One region of the Brevibacillus sp. M2.1A genome, then DNA from elsewhere that is predicted to be linked to it. Evidence: riboswitches for the same ligand, from Rfam matches in the RefSeq annotation. Region 1 holds a riboswitch; each other region holds the start of a gene.
The links. A riboswitch is a leader RNA that binds a small molecule or an ion and turns the genes downstream of it on or off. The one in region 1 is predicted to bind cobalamin.
Positions count from the first base shown of each region.

Region 2: linked by a shared signal. The riboswitch ahead of metE (5-methyltetrahydropteroyltriglutamate--homocysteine S-methyltransferase) and the one ahead of HP567_RS22230 (ABC transporter substrate-binding protein) in region 1 are both predicted to bind cobalamin.
Region 3: linked by a shared signal. The riboswitch ahead of HP567_RS27260 (energy-coupling factor ABC transporter permease) and the one ahead of HP567_RS22230 (ABC transporter substrate-binding protein) in region 1 are both predicted to bind cobalamin.
Region 4: linked by a shared signal. The riboswitch ahead of HP567_RS13640 (ABC transporter substrate-binding protein) and the one ahead of HP567_RS22230 (ABC transporter substrate-binding protein) in region 1 are both predicted to bind cobalamin.

Region 1 covers NZ_JABSUY020000001.1:4,615,202-4,620,066, forward strand. The annotation lists gene cobU (bifunctional adenosylcobinamide kinase/adenosylcobinamide-phosphate guanylyltransferase) at 1-252, opposite strand, end outside; gene HP567_RS22220 (ABC transporter ATP-binding protein) at 265-1,041, opposite strand; gene HP567_RS22225 (FecCD family ABC transporter permease) at 1,051-2,088, opposite strand; gene HP567_RS22230 (ABC transporter substrate-binding protein) at 2,090-3,085, opposite strand; cobalamin riboswitch at 3,242-3,389, opposite strand; gene HP567_RS22235 (MBL fold metallo-hydrolase) at 3,542-4,486, opposite strand; gene HP567_RS22240 (pyridoxamine 5'-phosphate oxidase family protein) at 4,644-4,865, shown strand, end outside.
Region 2 covers NZ_JABSUY020000001.1:3,909,404-3,914,268, forward strand. The annotation lists gene HP567_RS18755 (thiamine pyrophosphate-dependent dehydrogenase E1 component subunit alpha) at 1-142, opposite strand, end outside; gene HP567_RS18760 (acyl-CoA thioesterase) at 466-960, opposite strand; gene metE (5-methyltetrahydropteroyltriglutamate--homocysteine S-methyltransferase) at 975-3,257, opposite strand; cobalamin riboswitch at 3,403-3,601, opposite strand; gene nrdF (class 1b ribonucleoside-diphosphate reductase subunit beta) at 3,688-4,638, opposite strand; gene nrdE (class 1b ribonucleoside-diphosphate reductase subunit alpha) at 4,693-4,865, opposite strand, start outside.
Region 3 covers NZ_JABSUY020000001.1:5,709,959-5,714,823, reverse strand. The annotation lists gene HP567_RS27265 (quinone-dependent dihydroorotate dehydrogenase) at 1-885, shown strand, start outside; cobalamin riboswitch at 1,019-1,212, shown strand; gene HP567_RS27260 (energy-coupling factor ABC transporter permease) at 1,356-2,120, shown strand; gene HP567_RS27255 (energy-coupling factor ABC transporter substrate-binding protein) at 2,117-2,401, shown strand; gene cbiQ (cobalt ECF transporter T component CbiQ) at 2,398-3,195, shown strand; gene HP567_RS27245 (energy-coupling factor ABC transporter ATP-binding protein) at 3,192-4,040, shown strand; gene HP567_RS27240 (hypothetical protein) at 4,096-4,260, shown strand; gene HP567_RS27235 (hypothetical protein) at 4,447-4,865, shown strand, end outside.
Region 4 covers NZ_JABSUY020000001.1:2,759,419-2,764,283, reverse strand. The annotation lists gene HP567_RS13655 (dipeptidase) at 1-139, opposite strand, end outside; gene HP567_RS13650 (heme ABC transporter ATP-binding protein) at 359-1,171, opposite strand; gene HP567_RS13645 (FecCD family ABC transporter permease) at 1,168-2,181, opposite strand; gene HP567_RS13640 (ABC transporter substrate-binding protein) at 2,251-3,270, opposite strand; cobalamin riboswitch at 3,440-3,639, opposite strand; gene HP567_RS13635 (M24 family metallopeptidase) at 3,656-4,747, opposite strand.

The DNA of each region.
Region 1 (4,865 bases):
CTGTTCTTGTATGTCCTTTTGTGCTCCCAACTTTGCAAGCCATTCTGTCAATGCGTACGGCTCCTCAATCGTTTGCCAAGGAAAGTTGGATTGCAAACGGCGGTCGCGATGGTACAAGATCCGCTCTTCCATTTCCTCATCAGTGATTTGTGCAGTCGCGATGTAAACACCCGAGGAGCCCAAATGAGCTGCGTATTTTTCGGCAAACGTGCTTTTTCCGCTGCGTGCTCCACCTGTAATCAGTACAATCATGCTTCTGTCTCCTTACACTTGCGATTGCAAAATAATTTGCGGCAAATGATGAACAGGATGCTCCATGACAATCGGTCTGGTTCCGTATACAGCCTCTATTCTGTCACTTTGCAAGATGTCTTTTGGTGTGCCAACGCTTATCTGCTTTCCTTTATGCAGCATTAGGATACGATCGCAGTATAAGGAGGCCAGATTCAAATCGTGCAGCACAGCAATGACCGTCACCCGCGTCGTCTTTTGCCATTTTCGCACAATGTCCATCAGTTGAATCTGATACCCGATATCGAGGTAAGTCGTGGGTTCATCCAGCAATAGCACCTGTGGTCGCTGGATCAATGCCTTCCCCAAAGCCACGCGCTGCTTTTCCCCACCGCTCAACTGATCCAGTGTGCGCTCTTCCAAATGTTCAAGACCGAGCATCTGGACGATTTCATCAATGAGCGATGCGACATCCTGCTTTTCTTCGCCCAGCCAATTTTGGTAAGGAAAGCGTCCCATCTCCAACACCTCTCGGACACGAAAGCCGACTGGCGGCAGACCCTCTTGCTCCAAAACAGCCAGTATTTTGGCAAGCTCTTTGCGTGGATAGGAAAGAAGCTTTTTCTCCTGAAGCAAAATGTCTCCGGCATCCGCCTTGATGACTCCTGAAATCATTTTCAGCAAGGTGGATTTACCGCTTCCATTGGGCCCGATGATGCCAAAAAATTCTCCCTTGTCCACGCAAAAATCGATTCCGTGCAAAACTGGCGTATCCTGATACGATTTCTGCAAGCTGCGCACATTGATCATAAGCTTACGTTACCTCTTCCTAAAGCGTTTATTTTGCTTCAATAAATAAGCGAAAAACGGTGCTCCCAGAAATGCTGTCACGACACCGAGCGGGATTTCTGTGGGACTTAGCAGCATTCTGGCGAGAGTGTCGGCCCACAGCACATAGATGCCACCGCAGATCGCAGCCATCGGCAGCAAAATACGGTGGTCAGGACCAACCAGCATACGGACGAGGTGCGGTACCACCAGGCCAACGAACCCGATAATTCCCGCGATAGAAACCGCCGCTGCCGTCAAAAGAGTCGAGACGACCAGAACCACCATCTTTGTTCGATCCACATGGACGCCAAGATGCGCAGCCTGCCGCTCGCCCAATGCAAAAAGGTTCAAGGAACGCGCATAGCTCACCAGCACCATTCCACCTATGACCAAGTACGGAATCAAGACGTACGTAAAGGCCCAGCCCCGAAATGACAGGCTGCCCATCAGCCAGAACACGATCTCATTCACCGTCTGATCGGATAGCGAAACCATAAAGGAAACGAGCGAGCCGAGAAAAGCCTGCACCACAACTCCAGACAAAATCAGGGTCTCTGTTTGGAGCTTTCCTTGCGTGTTCGCGAGTCCGAGTACGATCCATAGACTGAGCAGTCCTGTAAGAAATGCGACGACAGGCGTGCTCCATGCACCCAAAAAGCTGATTTGCAAGCCAAACAGGATCAAAAAGGCTGCTCCGACAGCAGAACCTGATGCCACGCCCATCGTAAACGGATCGGCGAGCGGATTGCGCAAAACTCCCTGAAAGCCCGCTCCCGCAAGCGACAAGCAAGCCCCAATCAAGACAGCCAATACAACGCGTGGAAAACGAACCTTCATGACAATTTGCTCAGATGACTCTGGCCACGTTACGGCAATCCAGTCAGAGAAGCCCGGGATCTGCTGGAGCAGGATGAGCCATACTTGTGAGATCGGGAGTTGTGCCGCCCCCATCGAGATGCTGATGACTATTGATGCCAGAAGGACGAGACAACTGACTCCTCCCCATATGAACAATCGTTTCTTCATTTTATTTCACCAAGTCAGGGTAAATCGCCTTGGCTACTTCGATCAAGCCTTGTGTAATGCGCGGACCAGGACGGGACAAAATATTTTGGTCCATGCCAAAGATTTGTTTTTCACGAATCGCCTTCATTTTATCCCAACCATTGCGATTCGCGATCATATCCTCCAGCTTGACGCCGGTCTTTTCATCGGTAATTCCGCTCGCATACAAAATGACGTCTGGGTCGTTTTGCAAAATCTTTTCTTCACTGATCGGATTCCAGCCCTGGGTGTCAGAAGCAATATTTGTCGCTCCAGCCAGTGTGATGAGTTCGTCCATGAATTCGCCTTTTCCGACTGTCCAGCCTGGAGAGAATTCCAGGTATACCTTTTTCTTCTGTTCCGGTTTTACATTTTTCACTGCATCTTGAACGTACGCGATGTCTTTCTTCATTTGCGCGACGACTTTTTCGGCTTGTTCCTGTGTATTCGTGATAACTCCCATTGTTAAAACATTGTTAAGGATGTCATCCATCTTTGTCGGATGAGTAATGTAGACGGGCATTCCGAGAGATTTTAGCTTGTCAGCCACTGGCTTCTCCATCGAAATCCCACCAACGACCATATCCGGCGTTTGAGCGAGAATGGCTTCTTCATTCGGTTTGACGACGCCGCCAATTTTCGGCTTTGCCTTCGCCGCTTCTGGATAATCGTCATAGTCTGAGACAGCTACGATCCGATCTTCCAAGCCTAATGCGAACAATATCTCTGTCTCGGCAGGTGATGTTGAGACGATTCGCTCAGGAGCTTTTGCAAAGGTTACTTCTTTTCCAGTCGCATCCGTGACTGTCAATGGATACGTTGTTTGTTTTGCAGGCTGCTCGGCCGCGCTCTCTTGCGGTGTTGTCTGCGGTGCACCTGTTTGTCCACCTGGTGCTGGCTGGCTGTTATCATTACCCGCACAACCCGCGAGGCTCGCCGCTACCAGTAGTGGGATCATGAATCGCAATGAACGTTTCATATGTAGAACTTCCTTTCGTCATGTCTGATTGACTGTACCTTCCAATAAAAAAAGCGACCCTTGCTTCCATTCGGAAATCAAAGGGTCGGCACCTCAGGGCAAACAGACAGGATGGTCTGCTTCCTGAAATAGGCCGATCCTTTCCGCGAAGGCAACAGGCACGAAAACAAACAGGCAGGTCTCCTGGCTTACGGCTGAGGAACGAGCCGATTTACAGTGGCGGGACCGCGTCGGATTTTCACCGACTTCCCTTTTCACCCGATCTTTTTTTAAAAGACGAGGCACCTATTTGCTGTTACGTTTGAAATTGTCACAGTCCATGATTCATCCTACATCATAGCATTCCTTGGATGAAAAAAGAATGACAAACACGTAAGCCAATACTTTCTTGCCTAACTAAAAATGAAAAACGCCTGAACAAAAGGTTCAGGCAAATGTAAAGCTTTTCACAGGCTATTATTCTCGTTTGTGCAAATAATCCAGAATGCCCATGGAGCATACTTGCAAATCGAGCTTGAGTACTTCGAAAACGTCGTGGTCACCACTGATGCCTTGTGACTGTAGATGATCCGAGATTCGTTCCAACAGCGTACGAGACAGTTCTTCATAGGTTTGTCCAGCAGCAATCGCTGACTCTCCTTCCTCCACAAACACGGGGAGCCACTCACGTATTTGACGGTACACATCATCTACCTGCTCAGACATCCCAAAATGACCAAAGTAAATGCGATTTAGCTTGCGCGCTTCAAAACGGCTTAGAGACGCTAACATGGCATCTGGGTCAAACTGATTCGGCGAAGTAGATGGCAGCACGAGGTGTATGCCATCCTTTTGAAGCTGTGGATAAAGTACACCTGCCGTATCCCCTGTGAACATGCCGCGGCTTACGGGATCGTAGATGCTGAAATGATGATTGGCATGTCCCGGCGAATCCAGAAACTCTAACACGCAATTTTCTCCGATCTTCAGTGTATCCCCGTCGCCGCGAATCAAAAGCCTCTCCTCGGGAACTGCCACGATCGGATCGAACAATCGATCAAAATCATCGTGATAAACCGCTCTCGCCCCTGCGATCAGTCGGCTCGGATCTACGAGATGACGTGCACCTTTCGGGTGGACGACGACCTTTGCGTTTGGACAATCCTTCAAAAACAGTCCTACTCCTCCTGCATGATCCAAATGAATATGTGTCACAATGATGTATTTTACTTGTTCCGGCGTATAACCGAGCTTGGCGAGACCGGCCTTGATGTATGGGACTGAGGGGCTTGGTCCTGTTTCGACCAAAGTCAGTTCTTCTTCAGCGATGACATAAGTCCCCGTACGCTCTGGCCAGCCCATATCGAAACCGTCTATCAAATGAATGCGCTCCCCTAAGTAAATAGGCTGTGATGATTGCATGTAAATGCTCCTCCTTTTCAAAAATCATTTTGTTGCGAGAATATTTACACTTTATCACCTATTTGGGAGGCGCTGGTGAAAAACAACACAAAATCTTCATATTTTTATCGTAATATAAGGGCAGTAAAAAAATTCCATTACTTGGAGGGGTGCAAAAATGGGTCAGCTTTTTTCCGAGTTACGACCTGAGCATGAGAAGTTTATCAAGAAGCAACGGGTGTTCTTTGTTGCCTCTGCTCCAATGGACACAGATGGTCACGTGAATCTTTCACCGAAAGGGTACGATTCTTTTCGCATAATATCCCCAAATGAGGTCGCCTATTTGGACCTGACTGGAAGTGGAAACGAGACCAGTGCACATCTACAGGAAAATGGCAGG
Region 2 (4,865 bases), 710 kb from region 1:
CGAAACCGGGTATTTTCCCTTGGCCGAACAGGTCGTGCACCTTGTCCTCGAACTTCCGGATCTCCAGCATTTTTTGGTACATCCAAGCGGCCTTTTCGCGGGACAACGGAATCCCTTTGACTTGCTGATCCACTTTCGTCATTTACGTGTCTCCTCCTCGAACATGTTTTATTGAGGTCCAGCCTTTGACTCAAGGGATATCGCAAAAAGTATGCCAACCGCCGAAGCAGGTCACATTGCGGTTTTTTGTAACCGCTTTACTTTTTGGGGGGAACAAAAGTGGACACCTGTCTCGTTTTGTCTCCTTTTGTACACTGGCTCACCGCATACCTTTGGACGGATAAGGGGTACGGCGAGGGACGAACTTTTGGAAATGGGTTATGTTTGCGAATAAAATAAGGAAGCCTCCGGTAACCTGTCGCAAACAAGTTAACCGAAGGCTTCTATGTAGCACGGTGTTTCTCCTTACCTCTCTTCCTTCCGCTTCCTTCTCAATACATGGCGTTCCTTCGCTTTTTCATACTGTATCCGCTCTTCTTCTGTACCAGGAATGACACCAGGCACGCTCGTCGGCTTTCCTTGATCGTTGAGGGCAATCATCGTCAGATACGCGCGTGCTGTCATCCGCTTTTCTCCGGTCAACAAGTTCTCCGCTTCCACTCTCACGAATACTTCCATCGATGTCTTATGTGTCCAGGTGACATAGGCCTCCAGGTTGATTGCTTCCCCCGTCTTGATTGGCGCTAGAAAATCAAAGGAATCGCTGGACGCAGTGACAACAGGCTTACGGCAATGCCGCATGGCTGCGATGCAGGCGATCTTGTCAACGTATGCCATGACTTTCCCGCCGAAAATGGTATGGTGGTGATTGGTATCCGGCGGCAAGACGAGATCAGTCAAAAAGGTTCTCGATTGTTGGATCGGTCGCGCTTCTGTCATCATTTGTGTGGCTCCTCTCATCGTGTGCACCTTCCCTACTGGGCTGTCAAACGACTCCGAATCGCTTTGGTTGCCGCAACCATGTTTCGCAATGACTGAACGGTTTCTTCTCTCCCTCTTGTCTTCAGCCCGCAATCCGGGTTAATCCAAAATTGATCAGGTGGAAGTACTTGTACACCTCGGGCTACCATATCTTCCATCTCAGAGACAGCTGGAACTCGGGGGCTATGGATATCGTATACGCCGAGCCCGATGCCTTTGTCATATGTACCTGTTTCGAACACTGACACGAGCTCTCCGTGGCTGCGGGAAGTCTCAATCGAAATCACATCGGCATCGAGCTCACTGATGACATCCATGAAATCATGGAATTCGCAGTAGCACATATGTGTATGAATCTGTGTGCTCGGCGCAACGGTAGAGGTCGCTAGACGAAACGCTCTGACTGCCCATTCGAGATAAGCGGCTTGCTCTTCTTTTTTGAGCGGAAGTCCTTCGCGCAGCGCTGGTTCATCGACTTGAATCATGAGAATCCCCGCTTCTTCCAAGGCTTCTACTTCCTTTCGCAATGCCAAGGCAATTTGTTCGCACACTTCTTCTCTGAAGACATCTACCCGAGCAAACGACCAGTTCAAAATGGTTGCTGGGCCCGTTAACATGCCCTTCATTGGTTTGTCGGTCAATGATTTTGCATACACACTTTCCTTGACCGTCATTGGTGCCACAAACTCTACATCTCCGTAAATAATAGGAGGCTTGACGCAGCGGGAGCCATATGATTGCACCCAGCCGTTTTTCGTGAACAAAAAGCCATCGAGCTTTTCGCCAAAATACTCAACCATATCTGTTCGTTCGAACTCACCATGGACCAGGACATCCAGTCCGAGCTCTTCTTGGATCTCGATCCATTCCTTGATTTGCGCCTGAATGAAAGCATCGTATTGCTCCACTGACCAACTCCCTTTTTTAAACTGTTGTCGGGCTTGGCGAACCTCTGCCGTCTGCGGGAAGCTTCCGATTGTGGTAGTTGGCAGCAGTGGCAACTTCCACGTATTTTGTTGAATCTGTCGACGTTCGGGATAAGGAACACTTCTTTCAAGTTTTGCAGTAGCGATTTGACGTAAAGCATTCTTTACTTCTCCCCGATTCCTCGCTGGGGATAATGCTAGCCTCAGCAAGTCCGCTTCATTTTGGGCGATCTCTTTTGATATAACATACTTACCGTATCGGAATCCTTGGACTAAAAGCTGTACTTCCCCCAGTTTTTCGTCAGAAAACGCCAATGCAGGCATGACTTCCTCTGGCAAACCGCTCTCTGCCTCAACCGTCACCGGTACATGCAACAAACTACTGGACGGCTGCAGCCACAGCTTTTCGAGCGGAACAATCTCGGAAATTTCTTTGACCAGCTCCCATTTCTCCTCAATGGATGCACGCCATATGTTTCGACCGTCGATGATTCCCGCTGCGAGAATCTTGCCTGCTGGAAACCCGTGTTTTTTCAGATTGGTTAGATTTCGCTTCGCTCCGTGTACAAAATCAAGACCGATTCCCTTTACCGGTAAGGAAACCAGCTCCTCATACCAATCCACTGCTTCAAAATAGGTTTGCAGCATGCACTGCAGATGTGGTAGAGCTTGACCCATTTGCGCATAGATACGCTTGATGAGGGCGCGTTCTTGCTCCGAAACATCCAGTACAAATGCAGGCTCATCGATTTGCACCCATTCCACACCGTGCAGCTCCAACTCCTGGAGAACGTCTATGTAGAGCGGTACGAGTTGATCCACGACGATCTCCAATTCGTTTTTCTCATATCCTTTGGACAATTTGACAAACGTATACGGGCCTACAATGACGGGCTTTCCGATGATGCCATACTTTTCTTTGGCCTCCAAATATGCCTGGAGAGGCTTGTTCTCGGTTATGGTTGGTTGTCGTTCCCCGAATTCCGGGACGATATAATGGTAGTTCGTGTTAAACCATTTCGTCATTTCGCTGGCGACAGCTTCTTTCGAACCGCGAGCCATGGCGAAGTATGTCGCTAATGAAACCGGGCCGCCCTCGTATTCATAGCGCTTGGGGACCAATCCAAACATCACAGCCATATCCAGCATGTGATCGTAGTACGTAAAGTCACCTACAGGGATCAGCTCGACCCCTTTTTCCTGCTGAACCAACAGGTTTTGGTGACGGATTTGCTCCATTTGCTGAACCAGGCTTGCCTCATCGAGGGTGCCAGCCCAAAATGCTTCCAATGCCTTTTTCCACTCGCGGTTCTTCCCGATCCGTGGATATCCCAAATTGCTGCTTTTCATGAGCTTCCTCTCCATTCTTCATTCGATCCTGACTTGAATCCGCCCAATAAAAAAGGCATCTCCAACGATCAAAAAGAACGTTAGAAATGCCAAATAAGCACTGAGATCACAGCATCCTAACACCTCCCTATCTCCCGTAGGTTAAGCAGTGTCGTCGAAACAGGCAGGTCTCCTGACTTTGGGATCATCATCTGCACATGCCTTCCCAATCCGTTTGGATCAGTGGCTGATAAATGTGCCGACTCCCCACATACAGTGGCGGGACCGTGTCGGATTCTCACCGACTTCCCTTTTCATCCTTGGTCGAGCTTGATAACCAAAGAACCTGTTCCCACTCTTATGAAATTGTCATGGTTCTGTGAAGTGCCCCCTTAAACGAGCAGGGCAGCATACTGTTCATACAGTAACACAGATTCCATTTTTTGTCATACTAAAATCTAAAATCATCGTCCGTCAATGGTTCTACGTTTAGCGTGCGGACATAACCATTTCCTTTTTTCGAGAAGAAGTCATGCTGCTTCGTCTGCGTACGAATTCCGTTCAGCACGATTGGGTTCACTTCTTCCTCCGGGAAAAGCGGGTCCAGCCCCAAATTCATCAATGCCTTGTTCGCGTTGTAGCGCACGTAGGCATGAACCTCGTCAGCCAATCCGATTTCCGTATACAACGAAGTCGTATAGGCCTCTTCATTTTCTTGCAGCTCATGCAAAAGGGCATACAGCTCCTCTTTTGCTGCGGTCTGCTCGACCACACTCAGACCTTGATAGACTTCTTGCGCGAGAACGCCGACATAGAGTCCATGGATGCTCTCGTCGCGAACAATCAAATCGATAATTTCCCCGCTGCTTGTCATCTTTCCTTGACCCGCCAAATAGAGCGGATAGAAGAAGCCGCTGTAAAACAGATAACTTTCCAGGAAGACGGACGCTACCATCGCCATATACAAATCTTTCGGTTTCTCAATTTCTTGATAGCGTTTCGAGATGAGGGCCGCTTTCTTTTGCAGATGTGGATTATTTTCTACCCACGAAAAAATACCGTCAATCTCTTCTGTCGATGCCAGCGTGGTAAAAATACTGCTGTACGATTTGGCATGGATTTGCTCCATCATGCCCATGAAGGCGAGAACCGCTTTTCTTTGCAGTCCATCGACATGCTCCATGATTTTCGGCATCCCTACTCCACCTTGAACCGTATCCAGCAAGGTGAGACCGCCCAATACTTTTTTATACGTGTCCCGTTCAGTTGCACTGAGCTCCATCCAGGCCATCTTGTCATCTGATAGCGGAATCTCATCATCCGTCCAGAACTGCATGATGTTTTGATTCCAAAACGTCATCGTAAAATCGTCGTCCGGCCTGTTCCAATTGACTGCTTTCATATGGCGTTCCTCTTCTCTTTTTGCTTGATGCTTTTCCTTTATGAATCGCGTTCACTAAACCGCGCAGCTAATGCACTCTTCTACAGTCAAATGCTTCGTACGCGTATAGTAGAGTGACTTCAGACCTTTTTTCGCTGCGTAAATGTAATAGCGAGCCAGTTCTCTGGTTGAAATGTTGCTGTTCACGTGCAGCACAGTCGATATTCCTTGGTCGATGTGCTCTTGAA
Region 3 (4,865 bases), 1.1 Mb from region 1:
AAAAATGCAGAAGTCTACCATGCGTTGGGTGCCCTTGGTTTTGGATTTGTGGAAATCGGGACATTGACGCCGCAGGGGCAGCCAGGCAATCCGAAGCCCCGATTGTTCCGATTGCCGGAACATCAAGCTGTCATTAACCGAATGGGCTTCAACAATCACGGTGCGTATTTGGCTTCCCAGCATTTGGTCGATTACGCATACTCAGATGTTCCGATTGGGATTAACATTGGGAAAAACAAAGTAACGCCCAATGAAGAAGCGGCCGTCGACTATAGCAAATGTATGGACATGCTCTATGCATACGGTCACTATTTCGTCATTAACATCAGCTCTCCGAATACCCCGAATCTGCGTGACTTGCAGGAAACAGAGAGCTTGCGTCATTTGGTGCGTGCAGTAAGGGAAAAGGCAACCGAAATGGAAGCGCGTTCCATCAAGAAAAAGCCGATTTTGTTGAAAGTAGCGCCAGACATGTCAGATGAGCACATGCGCGATGTGGTTCACGCTGCTGTAGAAGAAGGCATTTCCGGAATTATTGCTACCAATACGACACTATCACGCGAGGCGGTTTCCGGACATCGATTTGCCGAGGAAGCGGGCGGCTTGAGCGGAAGACCTCTTACAGAGCGTTCCACGGCTTGGGTGAAGGAGATTTATCAAGAAGTAGGAGATAAGGTACCAATTATTGGTGTCGGCGGTATTTATAACGGGGAAGACGCCTACGCGAAAATCCGGGCAGGAGCTAGTCTCGTTCAGGTGTATACAGGGATGATTTATCAGGGCCCAGGTATCGCCAAGCAAATCAACAAAAAACTGCTGAAGCTCATGCAACGCGATGGCTTTAAACATATTAGTGAAGTGATTGGCGTAGACGCAAAAGAATAGATAAAACAAAGTATGCATAGGTCGATGGCTCCGTTTGTAAGGGTCATCGACTTATGCGTTTTCGCTTATATTCTTCCGATTTATGTAGTGATCCGGTATAATGATGTGGGACAAACATGAATTGTCAGTCAATTGCATATAGTCGGCGTTAGGTGCCTTTATGTGACGCATAAAGGGTAACAGGGAATCGGGTGAAAGTCCCGAGCGGTCCCGCCACTGTAACCAGGGAGCTCTCTTTGAGAAGGAAACCACTCATTTTCGTATGGGGAAGGACAAGGAGCGCATGGATCTGGAAGCCAGGAGACCTACCTAGTAGCCACACCCACAGAACCTTCGCGGAAAGGAGCGGTGAATACGAGGCAATGAGGCTGTCTAGTCAGTCTGTTGTTTTGTGTGCACATCTCGTCCATTGATGGATGGGATTTTTTTGTTTGGAGGAAAGAACGAAAGTGAGTGAAGGAGGAATGAACATGAATCGATCTCGTCTCGTATCTACTTGTCTGATGATCGCGGGCTTCGTCCTGTATTTTTTGCTCAATGAACCTGAGACAGGACACGCGATGCACATCATGGAAGGGTATTTGCCTTTATCCTGGGCCTTATTTTGGTGGGCTGTCTTCTTGCCATTTTTTATTCTTGGGATTCGCTCGATTAACAAAATTGTAAAAGAACATCCCGAAATGAAGCTCCTAATTGGCGTTGCAGGAGCGTTTGCCTTTGTTTTATCTGCACTGAAAATCCCTTCGGTTACAGGCAGCAGCTCTCACCCGACTGGAACGGGCCTCGGTGCCATTATGTTTGGACCTTTTGCGATGTCTGTGCTAGGGAGCATGGTGCTCTTGTTTCAAGCCCTGCTATTGGCGCATGGAGGTTTGACTACGCTAGGGGCGAATGCTGTATCTATGGCAGTGGTAGGACCAATGGTGGCATACGGAATCTATCGGTTGATCATGAAAGTGGCAGGAAGCCAGCGACTGGCGGTTTTTGCGGCGGCGGCTTTGGCTGATCTCGCTACCTATGTAGTGACTTCGCTTCAACTGGCACTCGCATTTCCAGCTGAATCTGGCGGAGTGTTGGCCTCGTTTGCCAAATTCGCAGGAATTTTTGCATTCACGCAAGTACCGCTCGCCATCAGTGAAGGTCTGTTGACCGTTCTTGTTTGGAACTGGTTGTTATCTTACAACGCAAAAGAGCTTACACAGCTTCGTTTGCTCAAACGGGAGGAATCGCTGTGAAAAAAGGATGGAACTGGCTTTTACTCATTGGAGTAATCGTACTGGCTATTGTCCCGCTGTTGCTGGTTCAGGATTCGGAATTTGGCGGCGCAGATGGCGTGGCAGAGGAAGCGATCAAGGAAATCGCCCCGAACTACGAACCGTGGTTCCAGCCGCTGATAGAGCCGCCAGGGGGAGAGACGGAGAGTCTATTGTTTGCGGTGCAGGCGGCGTTGGGAGCGGGAGTGGTTGGCTACGCCGTGGGCTTGTACAAAGGCCGGTTGGATAAGCGGAAAAAATGAACGGTCTGCAGCTTGATTCTCTCTCTTATCAAAACAGGCTGAAACGTCTGCCGCCTGCTCATAAGCTATTACTGGCGAGCGCATTGTTACTGCTCGTCCTGGTAGGACATGTATGGATGCAGATGGCTGTCGCTGTGTGGATGACGGTATGGGTAGTGGTGTATGCCCGGATTCCTGTCCGTATCTATTTTACCTTTATGATCGTGTCGCTCTCGTTTTTCGCTGCGGGGCTTCCTGCTCTACTAGTTGAAGGGGCGAGAGCAGGAGAAGTGCAGGTCCAGGTCGCGGCAGCATGGGAGCTGGGTTCTTATGTGCTCTATGTGCCGATGTCGTCCTTCAGTAAAGCTTGGATCTTGTTTTGGCGTACCATGGCGAGCTTATCCTGCTTTGCTTTCATTTTGTTTACCGTGCCGTTTGCTGATATTTTGCAGGTGCTTCGCCGGCTACGTATGCCTGTCCTTGTAACTGACTTATTAATGATCATGTATCGGTTTATTTTTGTGTTGGTAACGATTTCTCATCAGCTCTGGATTGCCCAACGTTCGCGCGGAGGTCATCGCGGCTTCCGAGCGACGCTTCGGGATGCAGGGGTTCTCGTTGCGCAATTGTTTGTCAGAGCAATGCGCAAATACGAAGCCTTGCACAAAGGAATGGCGGCTAGGGGCTTTGGGGAGAGCATGCAGGTGCTCTCGTTTCATACCCATGCCCGCTCACGCCGCTATGAGTGGGAGGCAATCGCAGGCTGTATGCTGCTGGTGCTGCTTGAGTGGTGGACAGGAGGTTGGCGGTTATGACATCACGGTTGTTGGAGTTCATCGATTTGCAGTACACGTATCCGGGAGGGCGAGGACCTGTCCTGTCAGGGCTGTCCTTATGGATTCCTGAGGGGAAGAAATGTGTTCTTTTGGGACGGAATGGCTGTGGGAAGTCGACTTTGTTCTTGCATGGAAACGGAATCATCGAGCCACAGCAGGGACAAGTGCTGTGGAAGGGAAAACCGCTTGTCTACAAGCGAGCCGCATTGCAAGAGATGACGCAAAAGGTGGGCTTGGTCTTTCAAGATCCCGAGCATCAGTTGATCGCAAGCACGGTCGCAGAAGATATATCCTACGGTTTATGCAATCAGAAGCTGCCTGTGGAAGTAATCCGGGCAAAGGTAGAAAAGGTGCTGGATGCATTCGGGTTGAGAGAGCTGGCAGAAGCTCCGATTCATCATTTGAGCCTGGGACAAAAACGGCGGCTGGCGCTCGCGGGGGTCATGGTCATGGAGCCAGAGCTTTTGCTATTGGACGAGCCTACTGCGTATTTGGATCGCTATCAGACCAAAAATTTGCTGCGGGAGCTCGATGCCATTCACCGGCAAGGAACAACTGTTTTGATGGCAACACACGATATGGATATTGCCTTTGAATGGGCCGAGTGGATTTGCATCATGGATGCAGGCAGGCTTGTGTTCGCGGGAGATCCGCAGGAGGCATTGGAAAACAGAGCCATGCTGGAGAGTCTTCATCTGGGTATGCCGTTGCTCGTTGATGTGTGGGAGGCACTGCCTGAGCAGTGGAAGCGCGAGTTGGGCGGACATATTCCGCGTTCGGTCGATGAACTACGTGAAATGCTCCGTGTTCAGCGGGTGTGGTGAATGGAGTGGGCGCTTTCGGGTAAGCTAACCCCAAAAAGCCATGGAGGTACGCAGTATGGAACATGACTCTGTCTCGAGTTCATCTGTCCCAAATCATCAGGAAAAAGGAGTCCCTCGCCAAGTAAAGGATGAATTGATGTATCAGGTGTTGGAGAAAGACATGACCACCGCTGAACAGGAAAAGAAGATAAAGGATGATTACCTAAAAGGAAAGGCGTAAATTTGCGCCAAGAAGCCCTTCTCGTCACAAAAAGGCGTGAAGGGCTTTTGGACGTCTTAGGTAAGAGAGGGATTTGATTCTCGCTGAAAAAGTAAGAAGATTTGTGCGGATTTTGTAGGGATATGTCATTTCATCACGAATAACGTAAAGAAGGCACTTACTTACAATGGGAGAAGTGATGAGGTTGTGATTTCAACTTTGAATAAGACGCTATGCGTTCAGCAACTCGTAGAAAAGTTAAGAGACAAGCAGCTTCTTCATGTACCAATCGCTGATCTTCGAGAATCCAATAAAGCGTTGTATGAATACGTCAATGAGCTCAATGACTCGATTGCGATCATTCCGACCACGATTAATTCTGTCATTACAGGCGTCATCCGCTTCCAGGAAGGGTATTTTATTACCTTGGGCATGCTCATCTGGAAAGACGCCAACAAAAAAGGGGCATTCAAAGAAGGGACGTTTCTTTTTTACAAGCATGACGCTCATGATTCGATTGAGGATTGCGTTCATATTACCAATTCCATCGAGAATCACAATCTGATGGAAAGCCTATTCTTTGCGTGCTGCGAGAGCAAGGATGGCGATTCCGTGCTTTCCTATTC
Region 4 (4,865 bases), 1.9 Mb from region 1:
GCAAGTACTCCGTCTCGATCATTTTGGTTCGACCATATCCACGCTGAATCTCCACATCCATCAGCAGATCAAAATGCCCATCCAAAACGTGAACACCGTCGTGAAATTTGCGCGCCTGTTCTCTCGTTACTTCCGTCATACGGGTCATCTCCCATCTTGTTCTATGAATTTTCTGATCGAAATAAATTTGGCTATATCCAACAAATTCGCGACGTATTGCACGGCTCCTCTGATCAATAAGAGACCCTTTCATCTAACTGGTGGAAAGATTGAATTTTCTGCCGTCGGCTTAACAAAAAAGGACGCCGACTAGGCATCCCCCTCTTATGAAAATCAAAGAAACTCAACTTGCACCTTATTAATTGGCTCCACTCATTACCTTCTGGATAGGTGGCTTTACACGGATCGCTTCCGAGTAGAAATACACATGCTTTTTTCCTGTAATAGGATGGGTCATCACTTCTGTTTCTACTCCGAAAACATCCCGGATCAGATTGGGTGTCAAGACCTCCTCTGGCGTTCCCGATGTAACGATTTCCCCCTCACAGATTACGTACAGCCGATCACAGTACATCGCTGCGATATTGAGATCATGCAGCGAAGACAAGACCGTAATCCCCAACGTTTTGACGAGATCCATGACCTGCAACTGGTATCGAACATCCAAATGATTCGTCGGCTCATCAAGAACAAGAAACTGCGCTTGCTGCACCAAAGCTCTGGCAATCAGCACCCGCTGCTTCTCCCCACCGGATAAACTGAAAAAGCTGCGATCAGCGTATGTATGCATCCCTACCCGTTGTAGTGCATCTTCACAAATCCGAACGTCTTCCGCGTTATCGGACTGAAATAGTCGCTTATGCGGGGCACGTCCCATATTCACGATTTCGGTCACCGAAAAATCGAATTCGACAGAGGTCTCCTGCCGTACTGCCGCCATTCGCTGAGCGTTTTGGCGTGAGGTTAGCTTGTATACGTCGTCGCCATCGAGTGAGATCCATCCCGAACGCGGCTTCAGTACGCGATAAATGCTTTTTAGCAACGTGGACTTCCCACTGCCATTCGGCCCGATCAGCCCCACAAACTCTCCAGAGCGCACCTCCAGACTGACGTTGTGCAGGATTCCCTTTTTCTCCAGTTCGACCGATATATTCTCAACCTGCAAATTCATCGTCCGCTACCTCCAAAGGAATAAGAACTCCGCAGCATCAACCAGATAAAGAATGGACCTCCACACAGTGCTGTCAAAATACCAATCGGCAGCTCTTCCGGTGCAAAGGCAAGCCTGGCAACTACATCAACCCAGATGAGAAAGATCGCGCCAAACAAAGCGCTGACAGGCAGAACACGTCTGTGATCTGATCCAACCATTACACGGACGATGTGGGGCATCATTAATCCGACAAAACCGATTGATCCCGCGATGGACACGATCACCCCCGTGAGCAGTGCCGTGATCACCAGGAGAAGCTTGCGGAATTGTACCGTATTCACCCCCAATGTCCCCGCTGACTCTTCGCCCATCAGCATCGCATTGAGCGAGCGGTATTGGGCCATTAAGACGATGAGACAGATGACGACAATCATTGTAGGGATCGTCAGGTATTCCCATTTCCCGCCAGCCAGACTGCCACTTAACCAAAACAGAACCGTCCCAATTCCATGCTCATTTGGCGCTGAAAAAACAAGCAGACTGGTAATGGCCGACAAGATCGCAGATATCGCAATTCCAGCCATGAGCAGGCGTACCGTCGAGTTTTGTCCACCAATACGGGATAGCGTAAAAATAAGAATGATGGACACAAGGGAGCCTGTAAAAGCGCCAAAGGATAGCGCATACTGCCCGTACATGCTGAATGCTCCAAAAATAATTACCGAGGTAGCGCCAACCGAAGCACCTGAAGATACGCCTAACACATACGGGTCAGCCAGGGAGTTGCGAACCAACGATTGAATCGCTACTCCCACGACAGACAGACCTGCGCCGACGATTGCCCCCAAGAGTACACGAGGAAAGCGAATATCCCAAATAATCGTTTGCTCACCTTTGGACCAATCCACTTCGATCCATTGGGTCAACATCGGAATTTTTGATAAGGCGATTTTCCATACCGTAGTCGGCTTAATCTCTACTGATCCCAGGGTAACTGCGAACGTAATCGAGAGGAAAAGTCCGACCAGTAAAGTAATGATGATATAAGGTAACTTGATCTGTTGCAGTGCTATTCCCTCCCTTAAAAGGGGCGTACTCTATTTGAATTTATCCGGGTAGAGTCCTTCCGCCAAAATTTTCAGCGCAATCGGTGCTCGAACACCTTCAGAAGCTGCGGACAAAGGCAATACCATTAGTCGTTGATTTTTAATCGCAGGGATATCCGCCAATTCTTTTTTACTCAAAAGGAAATTGCGTTTTTGCTCGACGGTTCTATCCCCGTAATCTACGATAATAATCACGTCTGGATTGCGACTTACTACTTGTTCCCAACTTACCTCTGCCCAACCCTTTTGAATATCGTCAAAAATATTCTTACCGCCTGCATTCTTGATTAAGGATGTCATGTAGTTGTTGGCTGCTGTGAATGGTTTATCTTCCCCGTTGTCGTACACGAACACTTTTAGTGGCTCGTCAATCTTGCCAATTTTACTCATTGTTTGATCCATTTCACTCTTCATTTTATGGATCAAATCATTGGCTTTGTCCTCCACACGGAAAATGCGTCCAATGTTCGTAATGTCCGCAAACACATCGTCGATAGTCGGGCCAGGCATGCTAGATGACGCTTGCAGATACGATTTGATGCCAACCTTTTCCAAATCTTGCATCGATCCTACGCCCTTTTCGCCGAATCCACTTTTCCATCCGGCGTATACAAAGTCTGGGTTCGCTGCCAGCAGCACTTCTTTCGTAGGATACTTGTCAGACAGTACCGGAATCTTGTCGTAATCTGCTTTTAACTCAGGAAGGATTTCATCATCCAGGTAAGCAGTTCCGACCATTTTATCAGCAAGGCCCAATGCCAGCATGATTTCGGTGACGTGCTGGTTCAAAGTCACTGCACGCTCAGGTGCTGTTGGATAAGTCATTTCGATACCATTATTGGTTAGTGTTACTGGCTTGCCTTCTGCTGCTGGAGCAGCTGTTTGTTCTGTTTTGGCTGGAGCCTGTGTTGTCGTAGTGGAGCCGCATGCCGAAACCAAAAGCATGGCAGCTGTCATAATACCGAAAGCTAGTCCTTTTATTACTGTATGCGTTTTGTTTGCCTTCATCATCTGTAATCCTCTTTTCTGTTTGGAAATGATGGCTTGAACCAAATCCTCCACAAAAAAGCACCCCCCATTTCAATCGGGAGGTGCATGACAAACGTAGATATAACTATAAGCAGGCATAAAGGCGCCCTTTCATAGACTGCTTCCACATCTGCCCCATCCTCGTGGGTCGATTGTATAGGATCGCATGGCAGGTCTCCTGGCTTACGGATCAACACACCCAGCTACCTTCCCATTTTTTGTCTTCCAAAAAACAGTGGCTATTTGCTAGGCACTCCTCGTTACAGTGGCGGGACCGCGCCGGTTTCTCACCGGACTTCCCTTTTAAGCTGACGGCATATGCCATCCAGCACCATTCGATACGTATTCAATTTTTATGATTTCTTCATTAGTTGATGGAAGTCAGTTTTTTCGGGAACTGCGTGAGTATTTCAACTCCCGTTTCCGTAACCAATACATCGTCTTCAATCCGCACGCCGCCTACACCTGGCAAATAGATGCCCGGCTCGATCGTAAAAACCATCCCTGGTCGAAGCACTTCTTGGTTCTGGCTGTGAACAGACGGATATTCATGTACATCCATCCCAAGTCCGTGCCCAAGACGGTGCATGAAGTATTCACCGTAGCCTTTTGCAGTGATGACATCGCGAGCGGTTTTATCCAAATGCGCAAAGGTCACACCCGGACGAATCTCAGCAATTGCCGCTTCGTTGGCCGCCAATACCGTCTCGTAAATCTCTTGCAGCTGGGCACTGATCTCGCCTACAGCAAAGGTACGAGTAATATCGGATACATATCCGTTTGCAGCTACTCCGATATCAAACAAAAGCAAGTCGCCTTCTTGCACCTGGCGGGTTCCTGGCTTTCCGTGTGGAAGTGCCGACTTCTCCCCTGCCAATACCATGGACGTAAAGGATGGGCCTTCTGCGCCCAAGCGCTTCATCTGGAATTCCAGCTCAGCTACGATTTCTGTCTCGGTCATGCCTTTCTGAACTTTCTTCAGGGTCTCCCGCAAGGAATCCTCGACCAACTGAACAGCGTATTTCAGACGATCCACTTCATCCACGGATTTGATCAAACGCATTTCACGGAGTGGCTCTTCCACGTCCACATAGCTTGACGCCAGAACAACTTGTCCAAGTGCTTCATAGCGCTCGACAGTCATATGACTTTTCTCAATACCGAGCTTCGCCAAGTTCGCTGGCAACACTTGCTTGAGAATTTCATACGGGTTTTGGATATCCGTATGTGTATGGATATCTTGAACGAACGAAGCTTCTGCCGCTGCTTCACGATCAAGAGCAGGTACAATCAAGGAAGGCTTTCCCTCAGCAGGAATAACAAGACCCATAAAACGTTCATGCGGGTCTGTAAAAAATCCGGTCAAATAGTAGACGTGCTTGGGAGAGGTAATCAACACCGCGTTCAGCTCTTGCTCTGTCAAAAACGTGTGGAGCTTCGAAATGCGCTCTTGAAACAACTTCTTCACCCTGCTTTCACCAATTATTCTATTGCGAGAATACCACTTCCCCATCAAAAAAAGAAGAGTTCAATTGAAAAATCTCCCTTGGATCGGACAACCTATAAGTGGGGTGAAA